Regions from separate parts of the Micromonospora matsumotoense genome, predicted to be linked through region 2. Evidence: riboswitches for the same ligand, from Rfam matches in the RefSeq annotation. Region 2 holds a riboswitch; the other holds the start of a gene.
The links. Region 2 has a riboswitch for S-adenosylmethionine ahead of thrC (threonine synthase). Riboswitches for the same ligand answer to the same signal wherever they lie in the genome.

Region 1: another riboswitch for S-adenosylmethionine. It lies ahead of ACQP1S_RS14820 (ABC transporter substrate-binding protein); the one in region 2 lies ahead of thrC (threonine synthase).

The regions. Positions count from the first base shown of each region.
Region 1 covers NZ_CP192025.1:3,363,373-3,373,734, forward strand. Annotated here, with positions in the region: gene tatC (twin-arginine translocase subunit TatC) at 1-391, shown strand, start outside; gene ACQP1S_RS14810 (amino acid ABC transporter ATP-binding protein) at 472-1,221, opposite strand; gene ACQP1S_RS14815 (amino acid ABC transporter permease) at 1,218-2,015, opposite strand; gene ACQP1S_RS14820 (ABC transporter substrate-binding protein) at 2,057-2,956, opposite strand; SAM riboswitch class IV at 3,234-3,345, opposite strand; gene ACQP1S_RS14825 (winged helix-turn-helix transcriptional regulator) at 3,413-3,820, opposite strand; gene ACQP1S_RS14830 (SDR family oxidoreductase) at 3,940-4,788, shown strand; gene ACQP1S_RS14835 (RNA 2'-phosphotransferase) at 4,899-5,435, shown strand; gene ACQP1S_RS14840 (GAF and ANTAR domain-containing protein) at 5,634-6,344, shown strand; gene ACQP1S_RS14845 (GAF and ANTAR domain-containing protein) at 6,355-7,086, opposite strand; gene ACQP1S_RS14850 (SGNH/GDSL hydrolase family protein) at 7,379-8,011, shown strand; gene ACQP1S_RS14855 (hypothetical protein) at 8,075-8,632, opposite strand; gene ACQP1S_RS14860 (tetratricopeptide repeat protein) at 9,012-10,362, shown strand, end outside.
Region 2 covers NZ_CP192025.1:6,808,156-6,818,517, reverse strand. Annotated here, with positions in the region: gene ACQP1S_RS29185 (hypothetical protein) at 1-1,544, opposite strand, end outside; gene ACQP1S_RS29180 (DoxX family protein) at 2,566-3,015, shown strand; gene ACQP1S_RS29175 (hypothetical protein) at 3,070-3,792, opposite strand; SAM riboswitch class I at 4,094-4,229, shown strand; gene thrC (threonine synthase) at 4,239-5,525, shown strand; gene ACQP1S_RS29165 (GNAT family N-acetyltransferase) at 6,059-7,204, shown strand; gene paaN (phenylacetic acid degradation protein PaaN) at 7,257-8,930, shown strand; gene ACQP1S_RS29155 (N-acetyltransferase family protein) at 9,150-9,680, opposite strand; gene ACQP1S_RS29150 (cold-shock protein) at 9,904-10,107, shown strand.

The DNA.
Region 1 (10,362 bases), 3.4 Mb from region 2:
CGAGTTCCCGCTGCTGGTGCTGATGCTCAACTTCGTCGGGCTGGCCAGTGCCCGCAAGCTGCTGAGCTGGTGGCGGGTGGCGATCTTCGTGTTCTTCGCCTTCTCCGCCGTGGTGACGCCCACTCCCGACCCGTTCGGGATGACCGCGCTGGCGCTCTGCCTCTCCGCGCTCTACTTCGCCGCGGTCGGGGTGGCCTTCATCAACGACCGGCGCAAGGGCCGGCGCAAAGCGTCCTACGCGGGGTTGAGTGACGACGAGGTGTCGCCGCTGGAGCTGGACGACGACCCGGTGGTGGCCACCCCGGAGCTGGAGTTGTCCGAGCCGGTGGGTGTCTCCGAGCCGGTGGCCCCGCCCAGACCGATCGACCGCCGTTTCGACGACATGACCTGATCGTCCGGGACTCCGCACCACCCGACGCCGCTCCCGCCCTGCCGGGAGCGGCGTCGTCCGTCCCGCCCCGGTCAGGGCGGTCAGAGCACCTGGGACAGGAACCTGCGTAGCCGGGGGTGCTGCGGCGTCTCGAAGACCGCCTCCGGCGCGCCGGCCTCCAGCACCACCCCGTGGTCCATGAACGCGACGGTGTCGGCGACCGAGCGGGCGAAGCCCATCTCGTGGGTGACCACCACCATCGTCATGCCCCCGGCGGACAGCTCGGCCATCACCCCGAGGACCCCCTTGACCAGCTCCGGGTCGAGCGCCGAGGTGGCCTCGTCGAAGAGCATCACCTCTGGTTGCAGGGCCAACGCCCGGGCGATGGCGACCCGCTGCTGCTGCCCGCCGGAGAGGTGGGCGGGTCGCGAGTCGGCCTTGGCGGCGAGGCCGACCAGCGCCAACTGCGTCCGGGCCAGCGCGACCGCCTCGTCCTCGGGCAGCTTCTTGAGCCGGCGCAGCGCCAGGGTGATGTTGCGCAGCACGGTCATGTGCGGGAACAGGTTGAACTGCTGGAACACCATGCCGACCCGCTGCCGCAGGGCGTCCGGGTCGTCGCGCAGCACACTGCGCCCGTCGAGCAGGACGTCACCGGCGTCCGGCTCGATCAGCCGGTTGACGGTGCGCAGCAGGGTGGACTTGCCGGAGCCGGACGGGCCGATGACGCAGGCCGTCGCGCCCCGGGCGACGTCCAGGTCGACGCCGCGCAGCACCCGGTTCGCCCCGAAGGCCAGGTGTACGTCGCGGACGGCGAGGCTGACCGGGCTGGTGGTCGCGGTGCCGGCGGTCATCGGGGATCCTCCCGGGGGGAACGCGGTTGCGGTAGGGCGGTTTCGCCGGCCAGGGCCAGCCCGCCGTCGTCGTCGGGGTCGATGGTGACCGTCCGGCCCTGGCGCAGCCGGCGGTCGATGGCGTTGACGGCGTGGGTCAGCGGCACGGTCAGCACCAGGTAGCACAGGCCGGCCAGCAGCAGCGCCGACTGGTTGCCGGTGTTGGCCGCGTAGTCCTGACCGATCCGGAACAGTTCCCGCTGGCTGGCCAACAGGCCGAGGAAGTAGACCAGGCTGGAGTCCTTGATCAGGGCGATCAGCTGGTTGACCCAGGCCGGCAGCACCCGGCGTACGCCCTGGGGGACGATGACCAGGCGCATCGCCTCACCCCAGGAGAAGCCCAGCGCCCGGGCCCCCTCCAGTTGCGCCGCCTCCACGCTCTGGATACCGGAACGGAAGATCTCCCCGATGTACGCGGCGGCGATCAGCGACAGCGCCAGGATGCCCAGCGGGTAGGGGTTGGGGCCCCAGACCTGCATTCCGAGCGGTGCCAGGCCGACGCCGATCAGCAGGATGGTGGCGGCGGCCGGCAGCCCCCGGAAGACGTCGGTGTAGACCCGGGCCGGCCAGCGCAACCATCGGGTACGGGAGATGCCCGCCACGGCCAGCGCCATGCCGAGCACCGAGCCGAGCAGGGCGGCGGAGACCGCCAGGATCAGCGTGTTGGGCAGCCCGACGGTCAGCATCTCGGGCAGCGCCGCACGCATGGATTCCCAGTCGAAGAAGGTCTCCCACAGGGTGCTCAACGGATCCATCGAGTTCTCCTACCGCCCCGCTCGCTGGTCTGGTCGTACCGTCAGGAGGTGGCCGACCCGGACGGCGTCGCCGCGCCCGGGGCGGCGACGGTGCCGCCGCCGGGCGTGAAGCCGGCCGGGATCGGGCGACCCGGGTAGTACTGCTGCTGGAGCCGGGTCCAGGTGCCGTCGGCGATGACCTCGTCGAGGCCCTTGTTCAGCGCCTCGCGCAGCGCGTCGTTGCCCTTGGCGAAGGCGTACGCGGTGGGGGCCGGGCTCAACTCCTTGGCCGCCACCGTGATCTTGCCGTTGCTGTCGGCGGCCGACTTCTCGCCGATCTCGGCGGGGGCGATCCAGGCGTCGGCCGTGCCGGCCTTGAGCTGGTTGATCGCCCCGTTGTAGTCGGGCACCCGCACCGGATCGAGGCTCTTTCCGGTGGCGTAGTCGTCCTGCACGGTGCCCTGTACGACCACCACCCGCTTGCCGCCGAGCTGGTCGAAGCCGGTGAGTGGGGAGCCGGCCGGCACGTCGAGGCCGAAGTAGCCGAAGTCGTAGCCGTTGCCGAAGTCGACGGTCTTCTTCCGGGCCTCGGTGACGGTGATCGAGGAGCTGCCGATGTCGAACTTGCGGTTGTTGACCTGCGAGAGCAGCGCCGAGAAGTCGGTGCCGACGAACTCGACCTTCAGCCCCACCTTGCCGGCGGCCGCGACGAGCAGGTCGTTGTCGAAGCCGGTGAACGCGCCGTCCTTGAGATAGACGTTCGGTGGTGCGTCGGTGAGCGTGCCGGCGCGCAGCACACCCGGCTGGAGCAGGTCGTACGGATTGTCGGCCGGGTCGGCGGACTCGCCGCCGCAGGCGGTCAGCCCGGTGACGGCGAGCAGGGCGGTGACGCCGAGCGCGGCGGCCCTGGTCAGCGCGGGTCGGGGCCGCCGGGTCGTGGGCAGGGCAGGAAGGAATCGCACGGGTGTCTCCAGGGTTGATCGGGCGACGGCGGGCGCGCGTCGCCGACGGGGTGCCCGCCGGGCACGCCGCTGAGGTGGTACGGGAGGAGGGGGTCGACTACCGGGGGCGACAGGAGTCGCTGTGGACCCGCATCAGGTCGACGTGTCGCCGTCTGACCAGCCGGACGCCGCAGGTCCGCACGCCGGCCCGGGACCCGGGGGCGACGCCGTCGGTGGGCGGGGCGGGTGCGGGGGCAGACATGGGTTCTCCCGGAGTCGGAGTTGACCTGGGGAAACCAGGCCACGCTTGCACCGGTGGTCCACCGGTGCCGGGTCCTCACCCGGAGCACCCCACCGTGGCGGAGGGTTGCCGGCCAGCGAGCCGGGGCTTGACGCTGGCGCTCATGACCTGCCCGAAGGCTAGCAGCCGGGACCGGGCGCTCGTCCACCCGTTATGACAGCCCTCACGTCCGCTCCTTACCGCCGGCTGGGGCGGGTGGGACGCGCGGTGCCGGTGGGCGATCGACGGGGGAGGTCGGCGTCGTAGCGGACCCGGGCCGCCTGCACCTCGGCCAGGTGGGTGGTGGCCCAGGACTCCAGGCCGGAGACCAGGTCGAGCAGGCTGCGGCCCAGGTCGGTGAGGGCGTAGTCGACCCGGGGCGGCACGCTGGCGTGCACCGTCCGGGTGACCAGGCCGTCGCGCTCCAGTCCGCGCAGGGTCTGGGTGAGCATCTTCTGGCTGATCCCGTCGATGTGTTCGGCCAACTCGCCGTAGCGCCGGTCACCGTCGGCGAGGGTCAGCACGACCAGCACGCTCCACCGGTCGCCGATCCGGTCGATGACCTGCCGGCTGCCGCAGTTGCGCTGGAACGGGTCGGGTCGCATCCCGTTACTCTCCATCAGTGCGTCACAAACCTTAAGGTGCCTACTCTCCGATGGGAAGTATTGCGGTTCACCTGGATGTTTGCCAGTACGACTGAAGTAGCCACCCGAAGGAGAGCGCCATGTCTGTCGTCGTCACCGGAGCCACCGGCCACCTGGGCCGCCTGATCGTCGAGTCTCTGCTGCGCCGGGGCGTACCCGCCGGGAAGATCGTGGCGCTGGGGCGGGACACCAGCCGACTCGCCGACCTCGCCGACCGGGGGGTCGAGGTCCGGCCGGCCGACTACGCCGATCCCGACTCGCTGCGGTCCGCGTTCGCCGACGCCGAGCAGCTGATGTTCGTCTCCGGCAGCGAGGTCGGCCAGCGGGTGCCCCAGCACCACCACGTGATCGAGGCCGCCCGCGAGGCCGGCGTCGGGCTGGTCGTCTACACCAGCATCGCCCACGCCGACACCTCCGACCTGCTGCTCGCCGCCGAGCACCGGGCCACCGAGGAGGAGCTGCGCGCTTCGGGCCTGCCGTACGTGCTGCTGCGCAACAGCTGGTACCTGGAGAACTACACCGGCCAACTCGCCGGCTACCTGGCCCACGGGGTCGCCGGATCGGCCGGTGACGGCCGGGTCAGCGCCGCGACCCGGGCCGACTACGCCGAGGCCGCCGCCGAGGTGCTCACCACCGAGGGACACGCCGGTCGGGCCTACGAGCTGGGCGGCGAGGCGTTCACCATGGCCGAGTTGGCCGCCGAGGTGTCCCGGCAGAGTGGACAGGACGTCCGCTACACCGACCTGCCGGTGCCGGCGTACACCGACCTGCTCGTCTCGGCCGGGCTGCCCGAGCCGTACGCCGCCACCCTGGCCGACGCCGACCGGGGCATCGCCCAGGGCGCGCTGTACGTGCCCGTGGAGGACCTGGAGAAGCTGCTCGGTCGCCGCCCCACCAGCCTCGCCGAGGCGATCCGCGCCGCCCGCTGACCCGACCCGCCCGCCTCCCGGCTCCGACCGGCCCGCCCCGGCGACACCCGGGGCGGGCCGCGCGGGATAACCGGTGGAGCATCGCCGCCACCCACCCGACAATGCTCGACATGGATCATCAGACGCTGGTGCGGGTCAGCAAGCGGATCTCGCTCGCCCTGCGCCACCAGCCCGCCCGGTTCGGCCTCACCCCCGACCCGGGCGGCTGGGTGTCCGTGGTCGACCTGCTGGCAGCCCTGCGGATCGACCGGGCCGACCTCGACGTCGTGGTCACCGGCAACGACAAACAGCGCTTCGCGGTGACCCGGGACGCCGACGGGGTCGAGCGGATCAGGGCCAACCAGGGCCACTCGTACCCGGTCGACCTGGGGTTGGTCGCCGAAGCGCCGCCGCCCCGGCTCTTCCACGGCACCGGGGCCGCCGCGCTCGACTCGATCCGGGCCACCGGGCTGCACCGGGGCGGCCGGCACCACGTGCACCTGTCGCCGGATATGGCGACCGCCCGGCGGGTCGGGGCCCGCCGGGGTGGCGCGGTGGTGGTGCTGATCGTCGACGCGGCGGCGATGGCCCGCGACGGGCACGCCTTCTATCGCAGCGCCAACGGCGTGTGGCTCACCGACGCGGTGCCACCGGCCTATCTGACCTGATCCACCCGGTGTCGGCGGTCGCGGCGCCGGGCGGTGGGCGCCGGCGGCGGGTATGGTGCGGTTGTCGTGCCACTCGGGGCGGCCCTGCGAGCGGATGGAGTGCCGACCCACCGCCGAGGTCGAGGGCGACACCGTTGACGCCATCCCGCGTCCCCCGCCCGGCAGCCGGAGGGACGCCCGCCGGGAAGGAGCCGCGCGATGGCAGCACTTCCGCTGAAGCCGCACGACGCGCTGGCCGAACTCGGCCGGGTCCGGCTCGACGAGGTCGGCGTGGACGAGGTGTTGCAGCTGATCGCCGACCTGGCCCAACACAGCCTGCGGGGGGTGTCCGAGGTGTCGGTGACCCTGCTGCGCGGCGGCGTTCCGCAGAGCGTCGCCGTCACCGGCGACGTCGCGCTGCTGCTCGACGAGTGGCAGTACCGGCAGGGTCACGGGCCGTGCCTGGACGCCGCCATCACCGGCGACACCCTCGTCGTGCCCGACACCGCCACCGAGGAACGCTGGCCGGCTTGGGCCGCCCGGGCCGTCGACGCGGGTGTCGGCAGCACGCTCGCCAGCGGCCTGCCGATCCAGGAGGCGGTGGTCGGCGCGCTCAACCTCTACGGGACCACCCCGCGCGCCTTCGACGCCGAAACGGTCGAGCTGGCCCAGACCTTCGCCGCGTACGCCGCAGTGGCCCTGGCCAACGCCCATCTCTACGCCGGCACCGCCGCACTGGCCGAGCAGATGCGGGCGGCGATGGAGAACCGGGCCGTGATCGAGCAGGCCAAGGGCATCATCATGGGCCAACGCCGGTGTACGGCCGACGAGGCCTTCGGCATTCTCGCCCGGCTCTCCCAGGACACCCACCGCAGGCTGCGGGACGTCGCCGCCGCCCTCGTCGGCCGGGCCACCGCCGGCAGCCGCTGAACCCCGTGTCTCAGCGGTCGGCGGTGGTGGGTTGACCGGGCACCGGTCGGACGACCTGCTGCACCAGGGCTTCCGCCACGTCCCGCAGCTTGCGGTTGGAGTTCTGGGAGACCCGGGCCAGCATCGCGAAGGCCTCGTCGGCGGTGCACCGGCGTTGGCCCATGATGATGCCCTTGGCCTGCTCGATCACGGCCCGGTTGCGCATCGCCTCCTGCATCTGCCCGGCCAGCGTGGCGGTGCTGTCGTACAGGTGGGCGTTGGCCAGGGCGACCGCGGCGTGTCCGGCGAGCGTCCGGGCCGGCTCGGCCACCTGGCCGAAGGCGTCCGGGCGGGTGGCGTAGAGGTTGAGCGCGCCGACCACCGCCTCCTGGATCGGCAGGCCGATCGACATCGACGAACGCACCCCCACGGCGTGGGCCCGGGTTGCCCACTCCGGCCAGCGCCGCTCCTCGGGCATGTCCGTCACGATCAGCATGGTGCCGGTGGTGGCCGCGTCCAGGCACGGGCCGCGACCCTGTTCGTACTGCCACTGGTCGAGTTGGCGCGCGAGGTCACCGGTGTGGGCCGCAGTGCTCGCCTCGGTGCCGTGCACCAGGGTCACCGAGACCTCTGCCGCGCCCGGGATGCTGTCCCGGGCGACCTCGGTGATCCGGCTCAGGACCGCGTCGAGGTCCATCTCGTCGTGACGGATGGAACCCAACCGGAGGACAGCCTCGGTGAGGTCGAGCGGTGACTGCGGCATGGCGTCTGTCGTCCTTGCGAACCGGCGCGTACCCACCGACGGAGCCGGCGGCGCGTGACGATCGGTCCGTGCCGTTGAGCCGCAGGTGAAGCTCCGTCGGGACGGACCGGGGACCGCGCCGCTGCTTGACGCTCGCTCGCGACATCTCGTGGGACGCCGAATGCGACCATCACTGTAGCGGGTCGGTCGGCGACGACATGCGACAGACACCATCACCCCGTCGGTTTCCGGGTGGTGTCCGGGCCGAACACCGGGGGATGATGGCGTCCGACGACGACAGGGGAGCGGACGGATGACGGTGGAGATATCGCGCGGTGGCCGAGTGCTGTTCATCGGCGACAGCATCACCGACGCCGGACGGGACCGCGCCGACGAGGCCGACCTGGGGGCGGGCTGGGCGATGATGGCCGCCGCCTGGTTCACCGCGCGGCATCCGGGCCACCGGGTGACCTTCCGCAACCGGGGCGTCGGCGGTGACCGGGTACGCGACCTGCGGGCCCGCTGGGCGGACGACTGCCTGGCGCTGGCCCCGCAGGTCGTGTCGGTGCTGATCGGGATCAACGACACCTGGCGGCGCTACAGCAGCGGCGAGGTCACCACGGTGGAGGAGTTCGCCACCGACTACCGGCATCTGCTGGCCACCACCCGGGAGGCGCTGCCCGACGTCCGGCTGGTGCTGATGGAACCGTTCCTCATCCCGGTCGACGACCTCCAGCGACGCTGGCGCGAGGACCTGGACCCGAAGGTCGACGTGGTGCGCAAGCTGGCCGCCGAGTTCGACGCGACGTTGGTCGCGGTGGACACGGTGTTCCACCACCCCGAGGTCGACGACCGGGTGTGGACCGACGACGGGGTGCACCTGACCCCGGCCGGTCACGCGGTGCTGGCCCAGCAGTGGCTGGCGGCGGTCACCCCGGCCACCTGACCCCTGCCGGGCGGGACCCGGGCCCGCCTCCGGGCCCGCTGTCGCGGTCAGCCCACCGGCCGCTCAGCCACGCCGCCAGGGCAGCCGCAGCCGGCGGCGGGACGGCTCGACGCCCAGGTCCAGCTCGGGTTCCGTCCCGCCCCGGCGTCGCCACCGGTTGCCCTGCTGGTCGGTGAAGCACAGCTCGACGGCGGCCGACGCGTACCCGGTCAGGTCGACCGAGCGGTCGACGGTGACGAAGAGTTCACCCTGGTCGCGGCCGTTGAGCCGATCCACCGGGCCGGTCAGCGCACTGACCCCGACGGCGACCTCGTCGGCGGAGTCGGCGGTGCGTACCCGGGGCGTGGCGGTCAGGTCGAAGACCGGCCCGTCGCTGTCGTTGGTGACCCGCACCCGGAGCACCCCGCCCCCCTCGATCCGGGCCGAGGTCGAGACCAGCCGCGCCTGCCGGGCCCGGGCCGCCCGGTCCTCGCGCCGCCGGGACCGGATCTCCCGGCGCAGGCTGAGCACGCCGAAGAGCAGCGTGCCCACCGTGCCGAGCCCACCGAACCAGTCCGGCACCGATCCCCAGTCGATGTGCCCGTGCCCGGGCAGCCACGCCAACAGCTCCACAGTCGACATGACCGGCACGGTAGCGCCGGCCCGCCAACGTTCCGGGGGTGGCCAGCTGCGCACGGCGTACCGTCCACTGCTCGGCCGGTACCTCCCGCCGTCCCGTCCACAAGACCCGCACGTTCGGGCCGGGTGGTCCACACGCAGTGATACCGCCGCTGCGGACGGGTAGGGTTGGGGTAAGGATCACTGCAACGGACTGTCCTCGCCGTACGAGTCCCACGTGCCGTGACCCCTGTCGTCCCGCCCCTCCGGGAGGTCAGATGAGTTTCCTCGGTCCTGTCAACAAGACCCGAGTGGCCCGGCCCGCAGCGACGCGGTCGCCCGGCCTCCCGTCCATGCTCCGGTCCGGTCGTGCCGTGGCCCCCGGCCCCGGCCCCGGTCGACGATGACCGGCTCGGCGCAGGACGCCGGTTTCTCCATCACCCCGCCCCGCCCCGGCCGGCTACCGCTGCGGGGGCGGGACGCACTGGTCGAGACGATCCTGCGGGCCGCCGAGCCACCGGCCGGGACGACCCGCGCCCCCGAGGAGTCGGCCCAGATCCTCTGGGGACTGGGCGGCTGCGGCAAGAGCGCCACCGCCCTGGAGGTGGCCCGCCGGCTGGAGGCACGCGGTCGCCGGGTCTGGTGGATCTCGGCGAAGGACTCGGCCCGGGTCAGCGCCGGCATGCGTGAGGTCGCCGGCCAACTCCAGGCCCCGGAGAGCCAGCTCGACCTGGCCTGGGCGGGCAAGACCCGCAGCCCGGTGGAGCTGGTCTGGGCGCTGCTCAACGAGTCGGACCGACCCTGGCTGCTGATCTTCGACAACGCCGACGAGCCGTCCCTGCTGGCTCCGCTCGACGGTCGGGTCGCCGAGGGCACCGGTTGGTTCCGGCAGCCGCGTACCCGCAACGGGCTCGTCCTGGTGACCACCCGGGACGGCCGGCAGGAGACCTGGGGCGACTGGTCCACCATGCACCCGGTCAAGGAGTTGTCCCCGCCGGACGCCGCCCAGGTGCTGATCGACCTGGCCGGCGACGCGCCCGGCACCCCGGCCCAGGCGACCGGCCTGGCCACCCGGTTGAAGGGGCATCCGTTGGCCCTGCGCGGAGCGGGCACCTACCTCGCCGAGGCCAACCGCATCCCGGTGGGCGGTGCCGGGGTCTCCATCCGCACCTACGACGGCTACCGGGAGGCCCTGGACCGCCGCTCGGCGGCCGGCACCACCCGCACCGTGTCGCAGGCGTTCGACCGGGCGGTGCGGCCGGTCGTGCAGTCCTGGGAGATGTCGCTGGACCTGCTCGCCGGGCGGGAACTGGCCCAGGCCCGCCCGGTGCTGCGGCTGCTGGCGTCGCTGGGGGACGCGCCCATCCCGTACCAGATCCTGCTGGACCCGGCCCGGCTGTCGGCGTCCCGGCTGATCGGCGAGATCGGCGAGGACCGGCTGCGCGAGGTGCTCCGGTCGCTGGCCGACTTCGCCCTGGTCGACCTCGGCGTGATCGAGTCGCTGCCGGTGCGGTCACCGGTCGCCCACGTGGTGACCCTGCACCCGCTGGTGCGTGAGCTGGTGCACGACCATCCCGACGTGATCGCCGACCGGGCCGCCTACCACGAGCTGGTGCTCACCCTGCTGGACGTGCTGCGGCTGCGGGACCCGGACCGGCCCCGGGAGGAGGAGTTCGACCCCGACGAGCCCGACAAGTGGGCCAGCTGGCACGTGCTGGCCCCGCCGACGACCGGGGCGGTGCTGGCGTTCTTCG
Region 2 (10,362 bases):
GTCACCGCGCCGGCCGGGGACTTCGCCGCGCCGGCCGGGGGCGTCGGCATCTCGCCCTCCAGCGAGATGTAGGCGAAGTCCATGGTGCCGACGTAGAGCCGCCCGCCGGCCACTGCCATCTTCCAGGCGTACAGGTTGAACGGGTCGCCGAAGCCGGAAGCGCCGTAGAGCGGGGTGGTGCCGGTGGGCGCCGGGGCCCAGGCGCCGACACCGTTGTTGGCGGCCGGGTCGTACGCCGGCAGCGTCGACTCGCCGTAGAGCGTCTCGATCCGTTCGTGCGTGCCGCCGAGGTCCTGGCCCCGGAAGACGGCGAACGCCCGCTGGGTGTTCTGCACGGTGGCCTGGAGCTGCGCCTGGCTGCGCGGCGGATACACCGACACGTGCAGCGCGGTCGCCTGCAACGGCACGTGCATGGTGCCCCAGTGCAGCCGGCCGCCGTAGGAGGCGAGACCACCGAGGGCGTACGCCCGGCGGACCACCGGGTCGGGCTCGTAGTCGGCGGCCGACCACACCTGCGTCCAGTTGCCGGCGTCCGTCGGGTTCAGGCCGGGCGCGCCCGCAGCCAGCGGCGGGCTCATCCAGATGCTGGCCAGGTCGGTGGTGTCGGCGCTGTCGGTGCTGTGCGCGGCCGGTGGGGCCGCCGCCGGGTCGACCTGGTCGGGAATCCGGGCCACCGCGCCGTCGACGATCGCCTTCGGCCAGGTCGAGACGTAGAGCCGACCCTGGTGCTCGGTGAGGTCGGCGACCTGGGTGGGCAGGTCGGCGACCTCGGTGAAGGCGAACGGGTCGGTGCGGTCGCCGGTCCAGCGCAGCACCCGGCCGGCCTCGCCGCCGTTGGCACCCAGCCCGACCCCGGCGTAGAGCACGCCCCCGGCGACCACCCAGTGCCGGATGTTCTCGTACGCCGAGAGGTTGGTGGAGCCGAGGTACCGGCCGGTGAGGGTGTCGAAGGCGAACACGTTCACCCCGCCGACCACGCTCGGGCCGCCGAGGAGCACGACCCCCTGGTGGGCGGCGGCGCTGCGCAGCCCCGCGGTCGTGTGCAGCAGGTTCGCGTCCGCCGGGGAGGCGGACGTGATGTCGGCGGTGCGCTCGGTGAGCCGCTCGGTGGCCAGGTCGTAGGTGTAGACCTCGGGGGTGCGGTGGTCGCCGAGGGTGGCCGGCAGGGCGGGGTTGCCCCGGGCCGGCTGGCTCTGGCCGAACTCGCAGACGTAGTCGTCGTTGAGGATCGGTTCGCGGACCTGGTAGCCCTCGGGCTTCAGGCAGAGCACGTTCGCCCCGGTGCCGAACCAGAGCCGGCGGCCGGCCTGGGCGAGACCCCAGACGTACGACTGGTTGACCTTGGGCTGCCCCACGGCGCAGGGCGGTCCGGGTGGATAGTCGACACCGACGCCGGCAAAACACTCGTCGGCGGCGGCCTTGGCGAGCAACCGTACCGTTTCGGGTCGGGTTTCAGCGCTGGCCGGGGTGGCGAGGACGGGCAGCAGGGTAAGGGTCGCGAATGCGGCCAGCAGTCGTCCGGGCAGGCGTGTTCGACGTCGCACGATGGTCCTTTCCGTGAACAATCAGTCGAGCTTGCGGTAGCCGGGATGGGGTGGCCCGGACCGCTCTCGACCAGGGGGATGGTTCATCAACATGGCGCACGGAATCGCAGGTAAAGCCCAAGAATGCATCGACCAATAGGAATGAAGATCGCCGGATCGAGATGGCTGTCCGGCCTGGTGAGGCGGGGCTTGGTGGGTGAATTCGAGGGCGAGCGCCGCAATTCCGGGAGCAACGTGGTGATGAGGCTAACGGATTACGGCTGCTGTTATCGCGGTAGAACTTGTTAAGGATTTTTGAACCGTCAGGTCTGCTGTCCGACGCGGTGGATGATTGTCGGATTGCGTGTCGAGGCGCACCGAACGGGCACCAGCGGAAATTGCTGATGGGTGGGGCGTTCGGGGTGTCGCGGGTATATCGCGCCAATCGGCCGCCGTCGTCCGGGTCGGCGCGCGGGCCGGGATGGGCGGCATCGGTCCCCGGCGGTGTTCGGGGTGCCGCCGGCGGAGATGGGCCCGGGGCGTGTTGGCCGCCACGAGCAGCGGAAACTTGCATCATGGTCGAGCGGTGCGGTGGTGGCGTGCCCGGGGCCGGGCCCCGAGGTGGGGCCGGGTGGGTTCCGCAGGTGGTGGTGTGGGTGTGGTCCGGTCGACCCGTCGGGCGATCCGGACCGCCCGGAGAGATCTCCGTATGAGCCCACGCGAATTGTGCGCATATTCATTCTGTATAAACTTTGCATATGAACTTGATGACAGTTAATTCATAGTTAACAATCATTACGTTCGCGCGCCTGGCGGGTTGGCGGCGGCGGCCGTTGGCGACGGGTGAACGACGGCACGGTCACCGGCCCGTACGCCCGGTGTGGCCCCGGATCCCGGTGTCAGTGCGACGGCGGGGCGACCCCGGAGGCGGGGGTGAGGTACTGTTTCGCAGTGGGATCTTCCCGGCAGCAAAGTTTTTATCGATTTAAGCGCTTCGATGCCTCATCATGGGTGGGAGTTAATCCCTTCCATGGAGGTTCCCATGAACGTCTCTCGGCTCGGCGGGCCGACTCTGTCGCTGTACCGCATCGTCATCGGCCTGCTGTTCATGCTGCACGGCCTGTCCTCGGTCTTCGGGTTGTTCGGCGGCAGCCCCATGACCGGCAAGGCTGTCCCGGTCGGGGCCTGGCCCGGCTGGTGGGCCGCATTGATCCAGCTGGTCTGCGGCGCGCTGGTGCTGGCCGGGCTCTTCACCCGACCCGCCGCGCTGCTCGCGTCCGGCTCGATGGCGTACGCCTACTTCGTGGTGCACCAGCCGCAGGACCTGCTGCCGCTGCGCAACGGGGGCGAGCTGTCGGCGCTCTTCTGCTGGTCGTTCCTGCTGATCACGGTGCTCGGCCCGGGCTCCTGGGCGCTCGACACGCTGCTCGCCCGCCGGAGCGCCGAGGCCCCGTCGGCACCGGCGGCCGTACCCAGCTCGGTGCCGGCCTGACGCACTGACGGCGTCGCCGGAGCCTCGACGAGGAGGCTCCGGCGACGCTTCCGGTCAGGGGTTGTAGGGGGCGTCGGTGTGGCTCACCTCGGTGAGAGTGGAGCCGGAGAGCTTGAAGACCGACGTCCGCTTGATGTCCAGCTCGGCCATGCCCCGGCTGGGGCTGCGGGTGAGCCAGACCACTGTGGCTTTGCGTCCGGCCACGCTGATCGAGACGACCGGGGTCCGGTCCCCGAGGTCGGTCAGTGCCCGGAACACCGGCAGGCCACCGCTGTTGCGCCACGCCGCGAGCGTGTAGAAGGTGCCGCTGCCCCCGGAGTTGACCGCCACCGCGCCCACCGCGTCCTCCGCGCCGTCGCCGTCCATGTCGCCGATGCCGCAGGGCTTCTGGAGCGTCACGGTGGCCCCGTCCTCGCCGGACCACTGCCCCCCGGCCAGCGGCAGGTAGTCCGGGTAGCCGTTGTAGGGCGTCTTGCTGCTGCCGATGCGGGCCTCCGCCAGATGGGCGCAGGTCAACGGGGCCTTGACCGGGGCGGCGGCGGTGGTCGGGGCGACAGCCGGCGCGGTGGTGGGGGCGGCCTTCGCCTCCGGCGACGACTCCGCCTCGGTGGGAGTCGCCTCGGGGGAGGCAGCACTGAGCACCGAGGCGGTGGACGGCCCGGTGGACGGGCCGGCCGTGGGCGCTGCCCCGTCCGTTCCGCCCTGCTCACCCCCGCAGGCGGCGGTCAGCAGGCAGACCAGGGTGAGGGTCGCAAGGCTCGACGGGATCCGTCGCATGGGCGGGGGGTCCTCTCTCGACGTCAGATCTCCCGCACCGTACTGATCGATGGCAATGTCGGTCATCGGCTCGACGGCCGTCCCGTACCGGCCTGTCGGAGCGCGGTCAGGGGCCGACCGGAGGGCCGGCGTGCGGGCGGCTCCGCGGCGCGCGGGCGGGCGTACTGAGCTGGAAACTTGCCCGAAACATCAATGGCTGTCGGCGCTGCCGGCGAACCGCCGCCGAGCGGGTGGTTCACACCGTGGGAAGCGGGCTGGGCGATGGCCGCGAAGCTGCCTAGACTCGGTGGCACAACTGCATACCTCATCCAGAGGGGCTGAGGGATACGGCCCGACGACGCCCCGGCAACCACCCCGCGCGCTCATCGCTGAGCGTCCCGCGGGGCAGGTGCCAATTCCGTCCCCGCCGCAGGGTGCGATGCGGGGAAAGATGAGAGGAATCCGACATGACGTCGACGCTCGCCGCCCCTGGTATCGACACCACCGCCAGCCCCGCCCGCGCCCTGGTCTGCCGCGCCTGCTCCGCCCGCTACCCGCTCGCCGCGCAGCACGCCTGTTACGAGTGTTTCGGCCCGCTGGAGGTCGACTACGACACCGCCGCGCTGGCCACCGTCACCCGGGAGCAGATCGAGGCCGGCCCACAGAACATCTGGCGGTACGCCGCGCTCCTGCCCGCCGGCCAGGACCCGGCCACCCGGGTCACCCTCGACCCGGGGCTCACCCCGTTGGTGGCGGCCCCGAACCTCGCCGCCGAGCTGGGCATCAGCGCGCCGCTGTGGATCAAGGACGACAGCGCCAACCCGACCCACTCGTTCAAGGACCGGGTCGTCTCGGTGGCGCTGACCGCCGCGCGGGCGCTCGGCTTCCAGCGGTTCGCCTGCGCCTCGACCGGCAACCTGGCCAACTCGGTGGCCGCCCACGCCGCCCGCGCCGGAGTGCCGTCGGTGGTCTTCATCCCCGGCGACCTGGAGCAGGGCAAGGTGATCACCACCGCCGTCTACGGCGGCGACCTGGTCGCCATCGACGGCTCGTACGACGACGTGAACCGGCTCTGCGGCGAACTGGTGGAGACCGACGAGTTCGAGGACACCGCCTTCGTCAACGTCAACGTCCGGCCGTACTACGCCGAGGGTTCCAAGACCCTCGGGTACGAGGTGGCCGAGCAGCTCGGCTGGCGGATTCCCGCCCAGGTGGTCATCCCGATGGCCTCCGGTGAACTGCTCACCAAGATCGACAAGGCGTTCACCGAACTGGTGGAGATCGGTCTGGTCGAGGCGCCCGCCGGGGGCTGGAAGGTGTTCGGCGCCCAGTCGGCCGGCTGCAACCCGATCGCCGCCGCCCTGCACGCCGACACCGACACCATCACCCCGGTCCGGCCGACCGGCATCGCCAAGTCGCTCAACATCGGCGACCCGGCCGCCGGCCTGTACGCCCTGGAGGCGGTGCGCCGGACCGGTGGCTGGATGGAGTACGTCGACGACGACGAGATCCGCGCCGGCATCCGGCTGTTGGCCCGGACCACCGGCGTCTTCGCCGAGACGGCCGGTGGGGTGACCGTGGCGGTGCTGCGCAAGCTCGTCGAGTCCGGCAAGCTCGACCCGGCCGCCGAGACGGTCGTCTTCAACACCGGCGAGGGCCTGAAGACCATCGACGCGGTCGCCGGTGAGGTCGGCCCCACCCACCGGATCAAGCCGTCCCTGCGCGCCGCCCGCGACGCCGGCCTCCTCTCCTGACCCACGTCCATGACGTGACGCCCGCCCGTGCGCGCCCGCGGTGCGGCCGTCCGCAGTGCGCGCCCGCGGTGCGGCCGTCCGCAGTGCGCGCCCGCGGTGCGGCCGTCCGCAGTGCGCGCCCGCCGTGCGTGTCCGCCGCGCCCGTCTGCGGTGCGTGTCTGCGGTGCGTGTCCGCGGTGCCCGTCCGCGGGCGTGATCGACTCGCTTGGGCGCAAAAGGCGGTGTCAGCCGGCCGGGACACCGCCTTTTCGGCCCAGTTGTGTTGATCATCGCGACCGGGGCGGCGTCTGGACGGAGTGGATCTCTGGGTGACCGGAATTTCGCGGTGAGTGGCGAAAACCCGCAGGGAAGGACTTGACGGCAGGAACCGGACAGCGCAAGATGCTCCGTGCGGGAGGGCTTTCGCCGGAGACTTTTCAAGTTCTTGCGACCCAACGCCGGAGGCGTTGTGCGAACGTCCCTCCCGACCAACGTGCAAGGGGGCCAGCGGAAATCCGCTGGCCCCCTTCGTCGTACGCCGGAAGACTCGCGGCGTGGACCTGTACATCGCGGCACTCGATCCGACCGACCAGCCGACCCTCGACGCGGCCTACCGGATCGCGGCCACGGCCGAGGCGATGGACGCGCCCGACCTGCCGCCGCTGTGTCGGCGTCGGTTCGAGGCGCCGTTGCGGCATCCGATGCCCGGCATCGACACCCGGTGGTCGGTGGCGCACCTCGACGGGGTGCCCGTCGGCTGGGTCCGGATCAACCTGCATCTGTGGGAGAACACCGAGAACGCCAGTATCGAGCTGGTGGTGGACCCGGCGTACCGGCGTAGAGGGGTGGGCCGGGCGCTGTTCGCGCACGCCCGGGAGCTGCTCCGGGAGACCGGCCGCAAGCGGGTGGTCGGCTCCGCCGTGGCCGCCCTGCCGGGTGCGGAAGGGCCCGGCGAACCGCGCCGGGAAACACCCGGCGACCTGGGCGGGGAAGCGCCGGACAACCTGGGCGGGGAAGCGCCGGGTGAGTCGGGCCGGGAAGCACCAGGCGAGTCGGGCAGGGACATGCCGGGCGGGGAGCTGGCCGGGGCGGCCTTCGCGGCGGCGCTCGGCGCGAAGGCGGCGCTGGTCGACGTCCGCCGTCGGCTCGACGTCGCCGCGCTCGACCGGCGACGGCTGGCGGCCCTGCTGGCCGACGCGCGCTCGGCCGCCGCCGGCTACCGCACGGTCCGTTGGCGGGACCTGCCCCCGGAGGAGTACCTCGCCGACGTCGCGTACCTGGAGGGCCGGCTGCTGGCCGACGCGCCGATGGGGGATCTGGAGTGGGAGCCGGAGCAGGTGGACGCCGAGCGGATCCGGGGCATCGAGCGGGCCCTGGACGCGCGGGGGGTCCGCCGGTACAGCGTCGCTGCCGTGCACGAGGCGTCCGGCCGGCTGGTCGGATGGAGCCTGCTCAGCCTGGCCGCGAACACCACCCGGCACGCCTGGCAGCAGATCACCATCGTCGACCCGGCGCACCGGGGGCACCGGCTCGGCCTGCTGTGCAAGGCCGAGAACCTCGCACACACCCTGGCGTACGAGCCGGAGCTGCAGATGATCGACACCTACAACGCGGCGGCGAACAGCCACATGATCGCGATCAACGAGCAGCTCGGCTTCCGGCCGGCGGCCGGATCCACGGAGTGGCAGCTGACCATCTGAACTGTGACACGCCCCTACTGATCTGGCCGTCATCTGTTGCATGATGGCGGGCATGACGGAGACCCCGCACCCGCTGTACGACAGGCACGCCGACACCCTGCACCGCGCGCTGACCGCGATCACGGAACGCGGGTACTGGTCCGCCTACCCCGAATCGCCCAGCCCCCGGGTGTACGGCGAGACCGCCGCCGCCGACGGGAAGGCCGCCTTCGAGGCGTACCTCGGTGGTGATTTTCCGCTCGACCAGCCGGGCACGGGCGACCGGGTCGCCACCGAGACGAGCCCGTTCGGGGTGGCCCTGGACGTGCGCTACCCGCACCCGGGCGCGGACGAGGCGGTCGCCGCCGCCTCCGCCGCCCTGCCGACCTGGCGCGACGCCGGCCCGCAGGCCCGGGTGGGGGTCTGCCTGGAGATCCTCGCCCGGCTGCACCGGCACATCTTCGAGCTGGCCAACGCGGTGCAGTTCACCAGCGGGCAGGCGTTCGTGATGGCCTTCCAGGCCGGCGGCGCGCACGCGCTGGACCGGGCCCTGGAGGCGCTCGCCTACGCGTACGCGGAGATGACCCGGCACCCCGGGACGGCCGGCTGGGAGAAGGCCGCCGGCAAGGGCGACCCGCTGCGGATGACCAAGACGTTCCACGTGGTGCCGCGCGGGGTGGCCCTGGTGATCGGCTGCAACACCTTCCCGACCTGGAACTCGTACCCCGGGCTGTTCGCCTCGCTGGTCACCGGCAACCCGGTGGTCGTCAAGCCGCACCCGCGCGCGGTGCTGCCCCTGGCGATCACCGTGCGGTACGCCCGGGAGGTGCTCGCCGAGGCCGGCTTCGACCCCAACCTGGTGCTGCTCGCCCCCGAGGCCCCCGGCGAGAAGCTGGCCTCGACGCTGGCCCTGCACCCGGCCGTGAAGATCGTCGACTTCACCGGCTCCACCGGGTACGGCGACTGGCTGGAGGCCAACGCCCGGCAGGCGACGGTCTACACCGAGAAGGCCGGCCTGAACACCGTCGTGATCGACTCCACCGACGACTTCGCCGGGATGTGCCGCAACCTGGGCTTCACGCTGACCCTCTACAGCGGGCAGATGTGCACCACCTCGCAGAACATCCTGATCCCCGCCGCCGGCATCGCCACCGACCAGGGGCACAGGAGCTTCGACGAGGTGGCCGCCGGCATCGCCGCCACCATCGGCAAGCTCACCGCAGACCCCGCCCGGGGGGTCGAGTTGACCGGCGCGATCGTCAACGACGGGGTGCTGGAGCGCCTCGACGAGGTCGCCAAGGTCGGCCAGCCGGTGCTGGAGTCGCGTACCGTCGCGCACCCGGCGCTGCCCGACGCGGTGGTCCGGACGCCGACGGTGGTCAAGCTCGCCGCCACCGACACCGAGGTGTACGGCCAGGAATGGTTCGGCCCGATCTCCTTCGTGATCGCCACCGACTCGACCGCGCACAGCATCGAGATCATGCGGGCGACCGTGGGGGAGTCCGGCGCGCTGACCGCCGCCGTCTACTCGACCGACGAGGCGGTGCTGGACGCCGTCGAGGCCGCCGCGATCGACGTCGGGGTGCACCTGTCGGCCAACCTCACCGGCGGGGTCTTCGTCAACCAGTCCGCCGCCTTCTCCGACTTCCACGGTAGCGGCGCGAACCCGGCCGCCAACGCCGCCCTCACCGATGGCGCCTACGTGGCCAACCGCTTCCGCATCGTCCAGTCCCGCCGCCCCGCCTAACCCCCCGCTCCCACCCCACCCCCACCCCACCCCACCCCACCCCCGTCCGCGCCCCGGCTGCGGCGGGGGTGGTCGGTGATCAAGAGGTTTACGTCAGTTCAACCGCTCGGACTGACCTAAACCTCTTGATCACCGGGGAGGGTGGGGGCGGGTGAGGGCGGGGGCGGGGTGGAGGGGGTGGGGGGAGGGGTGGGGTGGGGGTTTGGTGGGTGGGTGGGGTTAGGCGGGGCGGCGCATTTGGAGTTCGCGTAGGGCGGGGATCTTGGGGTGGGGGAGGCGGACGCCGGTGTCGGTGAAACCCAGGCGGTGGTAGGCCCGGTAGGCGCGGTCGTTGCCGACCACCACCTCCAGCATGAGCTGCGGTCGGCCGCAGGCGCGGGACCAGGCGGCCACCTCGTCGACCAGCGCGCCGAGCAGGCCGGTGCCACGCCAGCCGGGGGTCACGTAGACCGCGTAGATCACGGTCAGGTCCGGCTCGTCGGGGGCGACGGTTCCGCCGGCGTGCCCGATCAACCGGCCGCCCGGGTCCGCGACGAACTGGGCGGTGTGACACCCCTGGGACACGTACGCGATCCGGGCCGCGTACTCGGCATGCGGTCGGGCGGCGGCCTCGGCGACGGTTTCCAGGAAGGCCAGTGGCGCGTCCGCGAGCATCTCCAGCCGCAGCGCCCGCATCCGGGCGGCGTCCTGCGGACGCACCCGGTGCACGGGGGCCGTCCGGGTCGCCGGCGGGGCCGGGGCAGATGTCATGTGCGCATGCATACCGCAACGATGACCGCCGATGAGTAACCGGGTCGATACCCGTCCGATTTAGCCCGATTTGAGGTCGTGCGCGGTCGTCACTCCTCGTGTAGCGTGCGATTTCGGTCACCGATTCAGCGGCCTTCACCGATCGCCGAAACGGTGGCTCTCCGCTGTCGGCCCGCCGGCATCCCGGGGTTGTGGAACGCCGCGCAGAGTGAGGAAGTGCACCGTGGCACAGGGCACCGTCAAGTGGTTCAACTCCGAAAAGGGCTACGGCTTCATCGCCGTCGACGGCGGGCAGGACGTCTTCGTCCACTTCTCCGCCATCGAGATGGACGGCTACAAGGCGCTCGACGACGGTCAGCGGGTGGAGTTCGAGATCGCCCAGGGGCAGAAGGGTCCGCAGGCCGAACGGGTCCGCGTCATCGCCTGACCCTGCGGTGTCGAGGGTCCCACCCGTCGGGCCACCCGCGTGACGGGTGGCGGCGGGGGTCGGTGCCGGGGAAGATCGTGAACCGTCCAGGCGTCCCGCTGAGGAGGGTTCATGTCCGACCAGTCACCTTCGGGTTCACCCGACCCCGCTGCCGGGTCACCGGGCGGACCGTGGGGGCCACCGTCCGGGCAGTCGCCCTGGGGCCCGACGTCGGGACAGCCCTCTTGGGGGCCCTCGTCGGGGCAGCCCTCGTCG